One region of the Streptomyces sp. NPDC007863 genome, then DNA from elsewhere that is predicted to be linked to it. Evidence: riboswitches for the same ligand, from Rfam matches in the RefSeq annotation. Region 1 holds a riboswitch; each other region holds the start of a gene.

Region 1 (5,403 bases):
ACGGCCTGTACGTCCTGTACATTTTTTACAGAAGGAGGCACCCCTGATGGACGCACGTCACGTACTGCCGGAGTTCTCGGAGCGGACCTCGTACGGCACCCGGACCCTCGATCCCTACGCGAAGCTCCTGGAGAACCGGATCGTCTTCCTCGGCACGGCCGTCGACGACGTCGCCGCGAGCGACGTGATCGCCCAGCTCCTGCACCTGGACCACGCGGACCCGGGGCGGGACATCGCGCTGTACCTCAACTCCCCCGGCGGCTCGATCACCGCGATGACCGCGATCCACGACACCATGCGCAGCCTGGCGAGCGACGTGGAGACCACCTGCCTCGGCCAGGCCGGCTCCACGGCGGCGGTCCTGCTCGCCGCGGGCACGCCCGGCAAGCGCATGATGCTGCCCGGCGCCCGGGTCACCCTGCGCCAGCCGGTCCTCGACGAGCCGCTCGCCGGGCAGCTCTCCGACCTGGACCTCCAGGCGCGCGAACTGCTGCGGCTACGCGGCGTGATGACGGGACTCCTCTCCGCGTACACCGGCCGGGAGGCGGACGAGGTCTCCGCCGACACCGAGCGCCTGACCGTCCTCGACGCGCCGGCGGCGCTCGCGTACGGCCTGGTCGACTCCGTCGTCGGCACGCGCCGGGCCGACTCCGGCACGCCGACGGCACGGTGAGACCGCGATGGTGCCGGAGCTTCCGCCGCTGCCCGCCCTGACGCGCGCCGAGGGGCAGTTGATCGACGCCTACCTCGAAGTCGTCGACCTCCTGGGGAAGATCAATCCATCCAGAGGCTCGCATACCTATGGGGCCCTGCGGGCCGCGCAGGCGCTGGTCGGGCGGGCGGAGGCGCTGCGCGAGGCCCTGACGCTCATGCATATGCGGGGCGAGAGCGAGGTCCACACCGAGACATTGGCCTGCGCGCTGCGGGTGTTGGACGGCGAGCGGCGGGCCGCCCGCGTCACCGTGCCCGGCGCGCGGGCCAGTTGACATTCCGACGTGTCGTGTCGAGCCCCGGACGGCCGACACGGGACGCAGGATCCATCCCCCGTCCGGCGTAGTCGCGCGATCGACAGATGAAGTGTGCGAGTTGCGCAACAGGTGTACGCATTTGGCGGAATCGGGCATTCCGATGCTGGTACGGGGCTCGTCGGCCAAACCTACGACGATCACGAAACCCTCTTGTCCACCCGTATGGATCAGTCGTGAGGAGCCTCACATAACGTCGTTTCCGCTCGGTTTTCGACCGAACCGTGGGTCAAGATCCTCGACGACGACAAGCCCCCGCCATCCAGGCGGGGCGGTCCGGGCGGACGCCGAGTCCTGCCGCCGTCCCGGACGTCTGGTCGACAGGATTGGACCGGCAGGAGTGGAGGACCCGAGCAGTACGGGTCGATCGCGCCGTATCCCCGGCGCGGCCGTCCCTTGGGGTGAAGCCGCAGCCGCGGCCGGGCATCTTCGCCTGCCCGAACCCGACAGGTCATCCTTCACAGGCGGCTGACGAAGGGTTGCGCATGACTGCGCAGATGCATGTCCCGTCCCTGCTGTCCCGGGCCGGAGCCGTCTCGGCTCTCACCCTCGCCGCCGTCGGCGGCACGCTCCTCGCACCGGGAGCCGCACCCGAGGCCCAGGCGGCCACCTCCCACGCGACGCAGGCCCTGAACGTGGCGGCGTCCAAGAAGGGCGCGCCCTACCGGTACGGCTCGGCGGGCCCCACCCGCTTCGACTGCTCCGGTCTCACGCTCTACGCGTACAAGAAGGCGGGAAAGACGCTGCCACGCACCGCGCAGCAGCAGTACAACAAGACCCGGCACATCTCCGCCGCCAGTCGGCAGAAGGGGGACCTGGTCTTCTTCCACTCGGGCGGCAGGGTCTACCACGTGGGGATCTACGCCGGCAGCGGCAAGATCTGGCACTCGCCCAAGACCGGCTCCTGGGTGAAGCTCGACCGGATCTGGTCGTCGAAGGTCTACTACGGCCGCGTGCGCTGACCCACCGGCGCCCGCGGTGATGTCCCCGGGGTGCGGTGGCGCCGCCACACCCCTCACCGCGGGCGCCGGACCCGGCGAACCGGTTCAGCAGGCCGGCACGGCCGCCGCGGCCCAGGGCAGCGTGATCCACACCGTCTTGCCGCCCTCGGCGGTCGCCGTCACCGAGAGCCGTCCGCCGGCCTCGGCGGCGAGGACCCGGATGATCACCATGCCGCGGCCGTTGTCCTGCTGGACGGCGGCCGGAAGCCGGCGCGGGAAGCGCGGATGGCTGTCGGTGACGCCGATCCGCAGCACCTCCTCGCGGTCGAGGCGGAGCTCGACGGTGAAGGTCGGCGACTGCCCGAAGGTGTGCAGCACCGCGTTGGTCGCCAGCTCCGAGACCATCAGCCGGATCGAGTCCGCCGCGTCGCCGTCGTCGTCCAGACCCCAGCGGCCGAGCGCCTCCGCCACGAACCTCCGCGCCGTGGCGACCGCGCCGGGCTCGCTGGGCAGAGTGACGGATGCTTCGTGGTGATCTGCCATGGCGACGTCGTCCCTTTCCCGCCGGGGGCGTCGCCCCGGCTCGCGCTCCGCGTCAGCCTGCCACCGATCGGGCACCCGGGTGGGTCGTTCTCCCGAGATATGCCCCGTTCTGTCGCCCGAAGCGGTGAACTCCGGGCCTGTCGACGGCGCGTGGACGGTATCGGGAACCCGCGGTGTGCGGGGGCTCAGCGCGCCCCGGCCGGCGCGGTGCGCACGATCGTGGCGACCGCGCGCCCGACCTCCGCGTCCGTGAGGTCCGCGCGGGCCGTCAGCCGCAGCCGCGAGATGCCGTCCGGCACCGACGGGGGCCGGAAGCAGCCCACGGACAGGCCCTGTTCGCGGCAGTCGGCCGCCCAGCGCAGGGCCTCCTCGGGCCCCGGCGCGTGCACCGAGACGACGGCCGCGTCCGGGCGGGCCGAGACGAACCCGGCCTCGGTGAGCGTCCGGTGGAGCGTGCCGGCGACCGCACGCGCCCGTGTGGCGAGCCCCGGGTCCGCGGCGATCAGCCGCAGGCTCGCGAGGGCCGCGCCGGTGGCGGCCGGGGCGAGCCCGGTGTCGAAGATGAAGGTGCGCGCCGCGTTGACCAGGTGCTCGATCACCCGGGCCGGGCCGAGGACCGCGCCGCCCTGGCTGCCCAGCGACTTGGAGAGGGTGAGGGTGGCGACCACGTCCTCGTCGCCCGCGAGTCCGGCGCCGTGGAGCGCGCCCCGGCCGCCCTCGCCGAGGACGCCGAAGCCGTGCGCGTCGTCGACGACGAGCCCGGCGCCGTGGGCGCGGCAGGCGTCGGCGAGTTCCTCCAGCGGGGCGCGGTCGCCGTCGACGGAGAAGACGGAGTCGCTGACGGCGAGGGCCCGCCGCCCCTCGTGCGCCTCCAGCGTCTTGCGTACGGCCTCGGGGTCGGCGTGCGGGACGACCTCGGCCTCGGCGCGGGCGAGCCGGCAGCCGTCCACGATCGAGGCGTGGTTGGCGGCGTCGGAGACGATCAGCGCCCCGGGGCCGCCGAGCGCGGTGAGCGCGGCGAGGTTGGCGGTGTAGCCGGAGGAGAAGACGAGGGCGGCCTCGAAGCCGCAGAAGGCGGCCAGTTCCTCTTCGAGCGTGGTGTGCAGCCGGGTCGTGCCGGTGACGAGCCGCGAGCCGGTCGCGCCGGCGCCCCAGCGGCGGGCGGCCTCGGCGGCCGCGCCGGTCACCTCGGGGTGCCGGGTGAGACCGAGGTAGTCGTTGCCCGCCAGGTCGAGGAGGTCCGACTCGGCCGGGCGCGGACGCAGGGTCCTGACCAGGCCGGCCTCGGCCCGGCGGCGGGCCTCCGCCCCGGTCCAGTCGAAGGCGTCGCGGCGCGCGGGCGGGGTCGGCTGGGCCTGGGGCATGCGGCGTTCCTTCGGTCGGCACCTGGTGCGGTCGCCTCGGGCCGCACCCGTACGGCGCCCGGGGTCGACGCCTTTTGTAGGCAGCGCACAGACCCTAACGGCAGAAGGCCGAGGTCGGGATGTGGTCATACACACACCTCGATCACGCCCGTTTGTTCAGATCCTCCTTGGCCCGGGGGTGTGCCGTAGGCAAGGATCAACCCTTATGGACCTGCTGAACACGCTGGTGGAGAAGGGGCTGCGGCGCGAGACGCCGACCCGTGAAGAAGCGCTCGCCGTCCTGGCGACCTCCGACGACGATCTGCTCGATGTGGTGGCGGCCGCCGGGAAGGTGCGCCGTCAGTGGTTCGGGCGGCGGGTGAAGCTGAACTACCTCGTCAACCTGAAGTCCGGGCTGTGCCCGGAGGACTGCTCGTACTGTTCTCAGCGGCTCGGTTCCAAGGCCGACATCCTCAAGTACACCTGGCTGAAGCCGGACGAGGCGTCCGACGCCGCGGCGGCCGGCATCGCCGGCGGCGCCAAGCGCGTCTGCCTGGTGGCGAGCGGCCGCGGTCCGACGGACCGCGACGTCGAGCGGGTCGGCAGGACCATCGAGGCGATCAAGGAGCAGAACGAGGGCGTCGAGGTGTGCGCCTGCCTCGGTCTGCTCTCCGACGGCCAGGCCGAGCGGCTGAAGTCGGCCGGCGCGGACGCGTACAACCACAACCTCAACACCTCCGAGGCGACGTACGAGGGGATCACCAAGACCCACACGTACGCCGACCGGGTGGACACCGTGCAGAAGGCGCACGCGGCGGGCCTCTCGGCCTGCTCGGGCCTGATCGCGGGCATGGGCGAGACCGACGAGGACCTGGTCGACGTGGTGTTCGCGCTGCGCGAGCTGGACTCGGACTCGGTGCCGGTCAACTTCCTGATCCCCTTCGAGGGCACGCCGCTGGCGAAGGAGTGGAACCTGAGCCCGCAGCGCTGTCTGCGGATCCTCGCCATGGTCCGCTTCGTCTGCCCCGACGTGGAGGTCCGGATCGCGGGCGGCCGTGAGGTGCACCTGCGGTCGATGCAGCCGCTGGCGCTGAACATCGCCAACTCGATCTTCCTCGGCGACTACCTGACCAGCGAGGGCCAGGCCGGCCAGGCCGACCTCGACATGATCGCGGACGCCGGCTTCGAGGTGGAGGGCGCGGGCACCACCACGCTCCCCGCCCACCGCGCCGACGCGCTCGCGGCGGCCGGCGGCGGCTGCGGTTCGCACGCCCAGGGCGGCGGCTGCGGTTCCGAGGCGGCGGCCGGCTGCGGCGGCCACGGGGAGGCGGCCGGCGGCTGCGGCCCGTGCGGCGGTCACGCGGCGGCTCCGGCGGAGACCCCGGCGGAGGTGCCGGCCGCGGTGTCGGCCCCGGCGTCGGAGGCCCGGACCGACCTGGTGGCGGTGCGCCGCCGCGGCGCCGGCACGGACCTCGCCCCGAACGCGTAACGGGTGACGATGCGCAACGACGAACTCCTCGCCCTGGACCGGGCGCACGTGTGGCATCCGTA
Region 2 (5,403 bases), on a different contig from region 1:
CACTCGCCGCTCTTCCTCGACTTCCTCGAAGGAAAGGCGGACTTCCCCTGCACCGCCTGGGCGATCCCCAACTACTCCCTCTTCGGGTGGCAGCGCCCCTGCTATCTGATGAGCGACGGCTACGTCCCCACCTACCGCGAACTCGTCGAGGAGACCGACTGGGACAAGTACGGCCGCGGCAAGGACCCGCGCTGCGCCAACTGCATGGCGCACTGCGGCTACGAACCCACCGCCGTGCTCGCCACCATGGGCTCCCTCAAGGAGTCGCTGCGCGCGGTCCGCGAGACCGTCCAGGGGAGCTGAGGGGCGGGCCATGAGCGACGGGTTCGACCTGCGGGCGCTGCTCGCCGAACGCGGCGGCGAGCGGTACGGACTGCACGCCCGGTACCTCAACCCGCAGCTGCCGCGGATGCTGCACACCATCGGCTTCGACAAGGTCTACGAACGGGCCGCCGGCGCCCACTTCTGGGACGCCGAGGGCAACGACCACCTCGACATGCTCGCCGGCTTCGGCGTCATGGGCCTCGGCCGGCACCACCCCGTCGTCCGCAAGGCCCTGCACGACGTCCTCGACGCGGACCTCCCCGACCTCACCCGCTTCGACTGCCCGCCGCTGCCCGGACTCCTCGCCGAGCGGCTGCTCGCCCACAGCCCCCACCTCGACCGGGTCTTCTTCGGCAACAGCGGCACCGAGGCCGTCGAGACCGCCCTGAAGTTCGCCCGGTACGCCACCGGCCGGCCGAGGATCGTCTACTGCGACCACGCCTTCCACGGCCTCACCACCGGCGCCCTGTCCGTCAACGGCGAGCAGGGCTTCCGGGCCGGTTTCGACCCGCTGCTCCCGGACACGGCGATCGCCCTCGGCGACCTCGGCGCCCTGGAGCGCGAGCTCCGCAAGGGGGACGTGGCCGGCTTCGTGGTCGAGCCGATCCAGGGCAAGGGCGTCCACGAGGCACCGCCCGGCTTCCTCGCCGCGGCCCAGGAGCTGCTCCGCCGGCACGGGGCGCTGCTGATCGCCGACGAGGTGCAGACCGGCCTCGGCAGGACCGGCGACTTCTACGCGTACCAGCACGAGGACGGCGTCGAGCCGGACCTGGTGTGCGTGGCGAAGGCGCTCTCCGGCGGATACGTGCCGGTCGGCGCCACCCTCGGCAAGGACTGGATCTTCAAGAAGGTCTACTCGTCCATGGACCGGGTCCTGGTCCACTCGGCGAGCTTCGGCTCCAACGCCCAGGCGATGGCCGCCGGGCTCGCGGTCCTCTCGGTGATGGAGTCCGAGGGGACGGTGGCGCACGTGCGGCGGGTCGGCGGCCTCCTGAAGGACCGCCTGGAGGAGCTCGTGCCCCGCTACGAGCTGCTGCACGCGGTCCGGGGCAGGGGGCTGATGATCGGCATCGAGTTCGGGCGGCCGAGCTCGCTGGCGCTGCGCGGCCGGTGGGCGATGCTCCAGACGGCCCGCAAGGGGCTCTTCGCGCAGATGGTGGTGGTCCCGCTGCTCCAGCGGCACCGGATCCTCACCCAGGTCTCCGGGGACCACCTGGAGGTGATCAAGCTGATCCCGCCGCTGGTGATCGACGAGGCGGACGTGGACCGCTTCGTCACCGCCTTCACGGCGGTCATGGAGGACGCCCACGGCGGCGGCGGTCTGCTGTGGGACTTCGGGAAGACGCTGGTCAGGCAGGCGGTCGCGCAGCGCTGAGCCGGGCTTCCCACGGATTTTTGCCTCTGAGGCAAGAAAGTTGCCTCAGAGGCATGTTCCTGGCGGAATGGACGCATGGACCACGTCCCCCGGGGCTCCGCCCCGGAAACCGCCGCCCCCGAGCTCGTGCCCGACGTCGCCCCGCAGCTGCGGGCGCTGCGCCGGCGCCGGGGGCTCACCCTGGAGGCGGCCGCCCAGCGCGCCGGGCTCTCCCCGGCGCACCTCTCGCGGCTGGAGACCGGGAACCGGCAGCCCTCGCTGCCGATGCTCCTCGCCCTCGCCCGTATCTACGGTACGACGGTCGCCGAGCTTCTGGGCGAGACCCCGCCCGAACGCGACCCGGTGATCCGCGCCGACCGCTCCGAACCGGTCGAGGCCGACGGCTGGATCTACCGGCAGGCGGGCGGCGCGGGCCGGGCCATGCAGTGCCTGCGCGTCCACGTGCCCTACGCCACCCGGGCCGACATCGTGCGCGTCCACCCCGGCGAGGAGTGGCTGCACGTGCTCGAAGGGCAGGTCCGGCTCGCGCTCGGCGACGCCGTGCACCTGCTCGGCCCCGGGGACAGCGCGCACTTCGACTCGCTCACCCCGCACCGGATCGGCGCGGCCGGCCGTGCCGGCGCCGAGGTGCTCTTCGTCCACACGCTCCTGCAGAGCCCCGCCGCCGAGCTGTGCCTGGGCGGCGGCACCCCGCACTCCCGCTGAGCCCGAAAGGCTGGTCGACATGTCCGACAAGTCAGTGAATTCCGCCCCGGTCACCGGTGAGGAGCGCGGCGAGGGGAAGTTCCCCAAGGGGCTGGTGCTCCGCCTCTTCGCCTACCTGATCGCCGGTCACCTCTTCGCCGGCTTCCTCTACCTGCTCTTCATGCTGGGCGGGCAGAACCAGTGACCGGACGGGAGGGCCCGCGGCCTCACGCCTCCGTGAGGAACCGCTCGCGCAGCCGCTCGCGGGTCTCCGGCGCCAGCTTCAGGCCGTCCGCGAGGTAGGCGTCCACGGAACCCCAGGTCGCGTCGATGGTCTCGAAGGCCGCCCGCAGGTACTCCACCCGCGCGTCGAAGAGCGGGCTCAGCAGCTCCATCACCTCGGGCGCCATCGCGTCCCGGGCGGTGGAGCTGCGGCGCACCTTGTAGCGGCGGTGCGGGGCGCCGGACTTCACGTAGTCCGCCTCGATGGCCTCGCGCTCCACGCCGAGGGCGAGCAGGGTGATCGCGATCGAGAGCCCGGCGCGGTCCTTGCCGGCCGCGCAGTGCATCAGGGCCGGGACGGCCTCCTCGGCGAGGGAGTGCAGGATCCGGCTGTGCTCGGGGGTCCGTTCCACGATCATCCGGCGGTACGCGGAGGTCATCCGGTCCGCCGCCTTGCCGTCGCCGAGCAGGTCCCGCAGCGTGTCGAGGTCGCCCTCGCGGACCATCCGCCAGAACTCCTTGCCGTCGGCCGGGTCGCTCAGGGGTATGTTCACGTTCCGCACGCCCGGGAGCTCCACGTCCGGGCCCTCCACCTTGGCGTCGGCCTCGTTGCGGAAGTCGAAGATCGTGTGCAGGCCGAGGCCGGAGAGGAAGGCCGCGTCGGACTCGGTGGCGTCGGCGAGGTGGCCGCTGCGGAAGAGGGTGCCGGGCCGGACCGCGCGTCCGTCGGCGGTCGGCAGGCCGGCCACGTCCCGGAAGTTGCGGACCGCCGCGAGCTCGGGCTCGCCGGGTTCGAGGGGCTGGACCTGCGGCAGCTGCTGCGTCACGGATGCTCCTGGTGGTAGGCGTTCACGGGGCCCGTACGAGATCGGTTCCCCCCGCAATCATCCCGTCGAGCGCGGCGTGGCGCACCCCCCTGGCCGGTAATGGGCGATCTGTCCGTATTGGAAGGTCTTGGGGTAACGCGCCCTGGTTGAGGGGGAGATGGAATTCGGCGCGTGAGCAGGGTCATAAAGGTGACGGATCGTGGCCGACCGCCCGGTCCAACCACCCTCCCCGAAAAGGGAATCGAGGGACCGTCATCCACGGAGGGTGACCGGAATTCCGGGCCCGAAGATCGTCCCGGAATGCCCGCCGAATTCCGTGGCTTGTTCGCGCCGACCCCACTCGTCTAGCGTCGCCGTCAATCCGGTCGGACCGCCGAATCCTGCCACCGTCCGGAATTCACACCCGTCCACGCGTGGCAGGAGCGGGGGACCCAAGGAAGTACGCCGGTCCCGCGATGCAGGACGGCTAGGGGTGAAGCCGCGTGAGAACCGCGGCCGGACATCTCCAGTCCGAACCCGACAGCTCACCTCGCAGGCGCCGGAGAGGAATTCGCCATGCCCGCGAAGGGTAAGCACCGCCGCCAGAAGTCCACCCTGATCACCCGTGGCCTCGTCGCCGCCGGCACCGGTGGCGCCGTCGTCGCGCTGCCGCTGATCGGCGCCACCGGCGCCCACGCCGCCGAGCAGGCCGCCCCGGCCGCCGTCTCCGGCACCGTGATCGCCGCCGCGCAGGCCCAGGTCCAGGCCGCCCCGGCCGCCAAGGCCGCCGCCCCGACCACGTACTCCGTCGTCGCCGGCGACTACCTGTCCAAGATCGCCGCCGACCACGACGTCGCCGGCGGCTGGAAGCAGCTCTACGCCGACAACCGCCAGGTCGTCGGCGAGAACCCCTCGCTGATCCTCCCGGGCATGAAGCTCACCCTCGGCGCCAAGAACCCCGCCAAGGCCGCCGCCCCGAAGCCCGCCGCCGCGCCGAAGGCCGCCCCGAAGGCCACCGTCAAGGCCGCCCCGAAGGCCACGGCGAAGGTCACCGAGCAGACCCGCGCCTCCCGCTCCGCCGAGCGCGCCGCGGCCCCGGCCGCCGCCGCCCCGGCCGCGTCCGGCTGGGTCGCCCCCGTCTCCGGCGGCGTCTCCACCCCGTACCGCGCCTCCGGCTCCATGTGGTCCTCCGGCTACCACACCGGTGCCGACTTCATCGCCTCCTCCGGCACCACCGTCCGCGCCGTCGGCGCCGGCACGGTCGTCTCCGCCGGCTGGAGCGGCGCCTACGGCAACGAGGTCGTCATCAAGCACGCCGACGGCAACTACTCGCAGTACGCCCACCTCTCCTCCCTGGCCGTCTCCGCCGGCCAGTCGGTGAGCGGCGGCCAGCAGATCGGTCTCTCCGGCTCCACCGGCAACTCGACCGGCCCGCACCTGCACTTCGAGATCCGCACCTCGCCGAGCTACGGCGCGGACATCGACCCGCTGGCCTACCTGCGCCAGCACGGGGTCTCCATCTGACCCGTCCGGACCGACGGACACGGCGAAGGCCCGGCACCCGCGTGCCGGGCCTTCGCCCTATTCCGGGCTTGGCAAATTCTTTATCGGTGGCATATATCACCCGCCGTCAACCCCTCCTTACGGTCGCGTAGGTCACATCCCTAAAGGAAGGATGTGCTGTCGTGGCAGACGATTCGAGAGCAACAGAAGAGAACGTGTTCGGGGCGGTCGGGGGATTCGGGTCGTACGCGGCGATCGGTGACAGCTTCACCGAGGGCGTCGGAGACCCGGGGCCGGACGGGACCTACGTCGGCTGGGCGGACCGCTTCGCGGTGCTCCTCGCCGACCAGCTGCCGGACCACCAGGAATTCCGCTACGCGAACCTCGCGGTCCGCGGCCGGCTCCTCGACCAGATCGTGGCCGAGCAGGTCCCGCGGGCCAAGGAGCTCGCCCCCGACCTGGTCACCTTCTGCGCGGGCGGCAACGACA
Region 3 (5,403 bases), on a different contig from region 1:
TGACGAACCCGCGGTCGGGGCGCAGGCCCATCTCGTTCATCTGGTAGACGATGCGCCGCTGGACCGGCTTCATGCCGTCGCGGGCGTCGGGCAGGGCGCGCGAGTAGATGACCGAGTAGGCGTACTCGAGGAAGGAGCCCTGCATCTCGTCGACGACGTCGATGTCGAGGATCCTCTCCTCGTACGCGTCGTCCGGCGGCGGTGTCTTCGTGCTGCGGCGGGCCATCGCGGCTGCGGCTCCTTCTCCGACAAAGCTTGATCTGACGCGGACCATTGTGGACCGTGCCACCGACAACGCGGACCGCGACCCGGACGAGGGACATCGGAGGACTCCGGGAACTTCGCCAGGTGTCGGCGCGCTTGCATACAGTGGCAGGACTTTTCCAGATCGCGATCGAAGGGATGTACATGCCCATGGGTCACACGGCCACGGCCGAGGCCGGCTCCGGCGGCCTGACAGCGACCGAGCACCGGCTGGCGAACGGCCTGCGGGTGGTCCTCTCCGAGGACCACCTGACCCCGGTCGCCGCGGTCTGCCTCTGGTACGACGTCGGTTCGCGCCACGAGGTCGAGGGCCGCACGGGCCTCGCCCACCTCTTCGAGCACCTGATGTTCCAGGGCTCGAAGCAGGTGCACGGCAACGGCCACTTCGAACTCGTCCAGGGCGCCGGCGGCTCGCTCAACGGCACGACCAGCTTCGAGCGCACCAACTACTTCGAGACGATGCCCACCCACCAGCTGGAGCTCGCGCTCTGGCTGGAGGCGGACCGGATGGGCTCGCTGCTCGCCGCCCTCGACGACGAGTCGATGGAGAACCAGCGGGACGTCGTGAAGAACGAGCGCCGCCAGCGGTACGACAACGTGCCGTACGGCACCGCCTTCGAGAGGCTCACCGCTCTCGCGTACCCCGAGGGCCACCCGTACCACCACACCCCCATCGGTTCGATGGCGGACCTGGACGCGGCCACCCTGGAGGACGCGCGGACCTTCTTCCGCACGTACTACGCGCCCAACAACGCGGTCCTGTCGGTGGTCGGCGACATCGACCCCGAGCAGACGCTCGCCTGGGTCGAGAAGTACTTCGGCTCCATCCCCGGCCACGACGGCAAGCAGGCCCCGCGCGACGGCGCCCTGCCCGACGTCATGGGCGGGCAGCTGCGCGAGGTCGTCGTCGAGGACGTCCCGGCCCGCGCCCTGATGGCCGCCTACCGGCTGCCGGAGGACGGCACGCGCGCGTGCGACGCGGCCGACCTCGCCCTCACCGTGCTCGGCGGCGGCGAGTCCTCCCGGCTGCACAACCGCCTGGTCCGCCGCGACCGCACCGCGGTCGCCGCCGGCTTCGGCCTGCTGCGGCTCGCCGGCGCCCCCTCGCTCGGCTGGCTGGACGTCAAGACCTCCGGCGGCGTCGAGGTCCCCGCCATCGAGGCGGCCGTCGACGAGGAGCTCGCCCGCTTCGCGGCCGAGGGCCCGACCGCCGAGGAGATGGAGCGCGCCCAGGCCCAGCTGGAGCGCGAATGGCTCGACCGGCTCGGCACGGTGGCCGGCCGCGCCGACGAACTGTGCCGCTTCGCCGTGCTGTTCGGCGACCCGCAGCTCGCCCTGACCGCGGTCGACCGCGTCCTCGCCGTCACCGCCGACGAGGTGCGCGAGGTGGCCGCGGCCCGGCTGCGCCCCGACAACCGCGCGGTGCTGGTCTACGAGCCGGTGTCCACCGACGGCACCGACGACAGCGCCGACGGCGACGACGAGGAAGGAGCGGACCGATGACCGACGCCGCCACGTCCCTGACCAGCATGGAGTTCCACCCGCAGCCGAAGGCCGGCACGGCCAGGCCCTGGGCCTTCCCGGCCCCCGAGCGCGGCGCGCTCGACAACGGCCTGACGGTGCTCCGCTGCCACCGCCCCGGCCAGCAGGTCGTGGCCGTCGAGATCTTCCTCGACGCGCCGCTGGACGCCGAGCCCGAGGGCCTCGACGGCGTCGCCACGATCATGGCGCGCGCCCTCTCCGAGGGGACCACCGAGCGCGGCGCCGAGGAGTTCGCGGCCGAGCTGGAGCGCTGTGGCGCCACGCTCGACGCGCACGCGGACCACCCCGGCGTCCGGGTCTCCCTGGAGGTCCCGGTCTCCCGGCTCACCAAGGCGCTCGGTCTGGTCGCCGAGGCGCTGATCTCCCCGGCCTTCGACCCCGACGAGGTCAAGCGCCTGGTGGACAACCGGCTCGACGAGATCCCGCACGAGGCCGCCAACCCGAGCCGCCGGGCAGCGAAGCAGCTCTACAAGGAGCTCTTCCCGGCCACGACCCGGATGTCCCGGCCCCGCCAGGGCACCGAGGAGACGGTGAAGGCCATCGACGCCGCCGCCGTCCGCGCCTTCTACGACGCGCACCTGCGGCCCGCCGCCGCCACCGCGGTCGTCGTCGGCGACCTCACCGGCGTCGACCTCGACAAGGTGCTCGCCGAGACCCTGGGCGGCTGGACCGGCAAGCCGGCCGCGCCTCGTCCGATGGCGCCGATCACCGCCGACGACACCGGACGGGTCGTCATCGTCGACCGCCCCGGGGCGGTCCAGACCCAGCTGCTGATCGGCCGGATCGGCCCGGACCGCCACGACTCCGTGTGGGCCGCGCAGGTCCTCGGCGTCTACTGCCTCGGCGGCACCCTGACGTCCCGTCTGGACGCCGTCCTGCGCGAGGAGAAGGGGTACACGTACGGCGTGCGCGCCTTCGGGCAGGTGCTCCGCTCGGACGGCGAGGGGCACGGCGCCTCGATGCTCGCGATCAGCGGCTCGGTCGACACCCCCAACACCGGTCCGGCCCTCGGCGACCTGTGGCAGGTGCTCCGCACCCTGGCGGAGGGCGGTCTGACCGACGCCGAGCGGGACGTGGCGGTGCAGAACCTGGTGGGCGTGGCCCCGCTCAAGTACGAGACGGCCGCGTCGGTCGCCGCGACCCTCTCCGACCAGGTGGAGCAGCACCTCCCGGACGACTACCAGGCCCGGCTGTACGCGCGGCTCGCCGAGACCGGCACGGTCGAGGCCACGGCCGCCGTCGTCAGCGCCTTCCCGGTGGACCGGCTCGTCACGGTCCTGGTGGGCGACGCGTCGCAGATCGAGGAGCCCGTGCGGGCCCTCGGCATCGGCGACGTGACCGTGGTGAGCTGACCCGTGGTGAGCTGACCCTGGGGTGAGTCGACCCGTGGTGAGTTGACCGGTCGTCAACCCCGGGCGGAGGTCTCCGGCGCGTAGAAGCGCCGGAGACCTCCGCTTTGTCCGTTACGGCGTCAAAGATGATTGTATGCCCTGTGGCATGTCTTACAAATGAGCGTGTCTGTTTGGCGATCGACATCCGTCCGGCCTAGCGTCGATCCGTCTGTCCGACCCGACGTACGCGCCGCACCCGCGGCAACCGGACAGACATCGCCGAGTCCCCGTCAGGCGCGAGCCTGGGGAGCCGGGGACCCACGCAGTCCCTGGGGTGAATCGGACGCCTTCGCCACGCGGAGGGGCCCGTAGGAGACCTTCCTGCTCCGAACCCGTCAGCTAACCCGGTAGGCGAGAAGGAAGGAAAGGAACCGTCTTGGCGTTCACCCGTGCCACCGGGAAGCATCGTGGTGCGAGCCGACTGGCTCGCCGCAGCGCCGGCATCGCCGGCGTGGCCGCCCTCGCGACCACCGGCGTCGTCGGCACCCTGGCCTCCCCGGCGCTCGCCGCCGACACGGACGACCGTTCCCCCGAGGACACCGGCCTCACCCAGGTGATCGCCGACGAGTCCATCGCCGACCAGGTCAGCGCGCAGGCCGCCGCCCAGGAGCGCGAGGCCACCGAGGCCGAGGCCCGGGCCAAGGCGCGCGCCGAGGCGAAGCGCAAGGCCGAGGCCCGCGCCCAGGAGATCCGCGAGGCCAAGGAGCGCGCCGCCCGTGAGGCCGAGCGCCGCCGGCTCGCCTCCTTCAACCTCCCGGTCGCCGGCTCGTACGTCTCCACCGGCTACAAGACCGGCGGCTCGCTCTGGTCCTCCGGCAGCCACTCCGGCGTCGACTTCCACGCCTCCTACGGCAGCTCGGTCGTCTCCGTCGGCTCCGGCACCGTCGTCGAGGCCGGCTGGGGCGGCGCGTACGGCAACAACATCGTGATCCGGATGAACGACGGCACGTACACCCAGTACGGCCACCTGTCGTCCATCGGCGTCTACGTCGGCCAGAGCGTCGAGCCCGGCCAGCAGATAGGCGTCTCCGGCTCGACCGGCAACTCCACCGGCCCGCACCTCCACTTCGAGGCCCGGACCACCGCCGAGTACGGCTCCGACATCAACCCCGTCGCGTACCTCCGCGCCCGCGGCGTCAGCCTCTGACGCTTCGCGGCCCCCGCTGCACCGAAAGCCCCGGCTCCCGCGAGCCGGGGCCTTTTCGCGCCCTGCCGGGCGCTGCGGAGCTCCGGATCCGGAGGGATTCCGCCGCGAACCGGACGAATTCCGAGGGGGCATCGGAATTTCCGGCGCCCTGCAATAGAGTCGCGTGAACGGCGCTGCTCGAATTCGGTGCGCGCGGAGCGAATACGGAGGTCGGACATGCGGGTTCCCGCGCAATCGGTATGCACGGCGATCCGGGACGACATCGTCTCGGGGATCTTCGAGCGCGGCAGCCGGCTGACCGAGGAACAGCTCGCCCGCCGTTACGGCGTCTCCCGCGTCCCGGTCCGCGAGGCGCTGCGCACCCTGGAGTCCGAGGGCTTCGTCGTCAGCCGCCGGCACGCGGGCGCCCATGTCGCCGAGCCCACCGACCAGGAGGCCTCCGACCTCCTCGACGTACGGGCGCTGCTCGAACCGCTCGCCGCCGCCCGGGCCGCCCAGCGGCGCACCGACGCCCACCTCAAGGTGCTGCGGGGCCTGGTCAGGCTGGGGCAGGAGCGGGCGCGGCGGGGGCAGGGCGAGGATCTGCGGGCGCTCGGCGGCTGGTTCCACGAGACGCTCGCCCAGGCCTCGGGCTCCCCGGCGCTCGCCGCGCTCCTCACCCAGCTGCGCCACAAGATCGCCTGGATGTACGCGGTGGACCAGCCGGACCGGCCCGTCGAGGCCTGGGCCGAGCACGGGGCGATCGTCGACGCCATCGCCCGCGGGGACGCCGAGCGGGCCCGCGGGCTCACCGCGCAGCACGCCGAGCACACGCTTCCGCTGCACCGGCTGAAAAGGCCCGAGCGGGGCCGTGTGAGGGTTTCGCAACATGCCGTCAACACGGCGAGCGTCCGGAATTAACACGGACGCCGTATACAAAGAATAGCAATTCCAGGGCTTCTTTCGGGCTGCCCGGAAACTCTCCGAAAAGGCAATTCTCTGACCCCGGAAATACCGGACGGCCGCGTCCGCCGGGAATTTCCGGGGACGCGGCCGTCGGGAAGAGCTGTGGATCGACCC

The links. A riboswitch is a leader RNA that binds a small molecule or an ion and turns the genes downstream of it on or off. The one in region 1 is predicted to bind cyclic di-AMP.
Positions count from the first base shown of each region.
Region 2: another riboswitch for cyclic di-AMP. It lies ahead of ABZ621_RS29030 (LysM peptidoglycan-binding domain-containing M23 family metallopeptidase); the one in region 1 lies ahead of ABZ621_RS21335 (C40 family peptidase).
Region 3: another riboswitch for cyclic di-AMP. It lies ahead of ABZ621_RS25780 (M23 family metallopeptidase); the one in region 1 lies ahead of ABZ621_RS21335 (C40 family peptidase).

Region 1 covers NZ_JBEYEI010000013.1:99,985-105,387, forward strand. The annotation lists gene ABZ621_RS21325 (ATP-dependent Clp protease proteolytic subunit) at 47-673, shown strand; gene ABZ621_RS21330 (hypothetical protein) at 681-986, shown strand; cyclic di-AMP (ydaO/yuaA leader) riboswitch at 1,301-1,507, shown strand; gene ABZ621_RS21335 (C40 family peptidase) at 1,511-1,987, shown strand; gene ABZ621_RS21340 (ATP-binding protein) at 2,072-2,509, opposite strand; gene ABZ621_RS21345 (8-amino-7-oxononanoate synthase) at 2,695-3,873, opposite strand; gene bioB (biotin synthase BioB) at 4,079-5,341, shown strand; gene ABZ621_RS21355 (adenosylmethionine--8-amino-7-oxononanoate transaminase) at 5,351-5,403, shown strand, end outside.
Region 2 covers NZ_JBEYEI010000020.1:178,522-183,924, forward strand. The annotation lists gene hpnH (adenosyl-hopene transferase HpnH) at 1-303, shown strand, start outside; gene ABZ621_RS29010 (aspartate aminotransferase family protein) at 314-1,699, shown strand; gene ABZ621_RS29015 (helix-turn-helix domain-containing protein) at 1,775-2,404, shown strand; gene ABZ621_RS29020 (DUF6126 family protein) at 2,424-2,588, shown strand; gene ABZ621_RS29025 (tyrosine-protein phosphatase) at 2,611-3,432, opposite strand; cyclic di-AMP (ydaO/yuaA leader) riboswitch at 3,827-3,983, shown strand; gene ABZ621_RS29030 (LysM peptidoglycan-binding domain-containing M23 family metallopeptidase) at 3,988-4,935, shown strand; gene ABZ621_RS29035 (SGNH/GDSL hydrolase family protein) at 5,097-5,403, shown strand, end outside.
Region 3 covers NZ_JBEYEI010000017.1:114,985-120,387, forward strand. The annotation lists gene ABZ621_RS25765 (DNA topoisomerase IV subunit A) at 1-226, opposite strand, end outside; gene ABZ621_RS25770 (pitrilysin family protein) at 415-1,767, shown strand; gene ABZ621_RS25775 (pitrilysin family protein) at 1,764-3,158, shown strand; cyclic di-AMP (ydaO/yuaA leader) riboswitch at 3,405-3,565, shown strand; gene ABZ621_RS25780 (M23 family metallopeptidase) at 3,574-4,344, shown strand; gene ABZ621_RS25785 (GntR family transcriptional regulator) at 4,561-5,244, shown strand.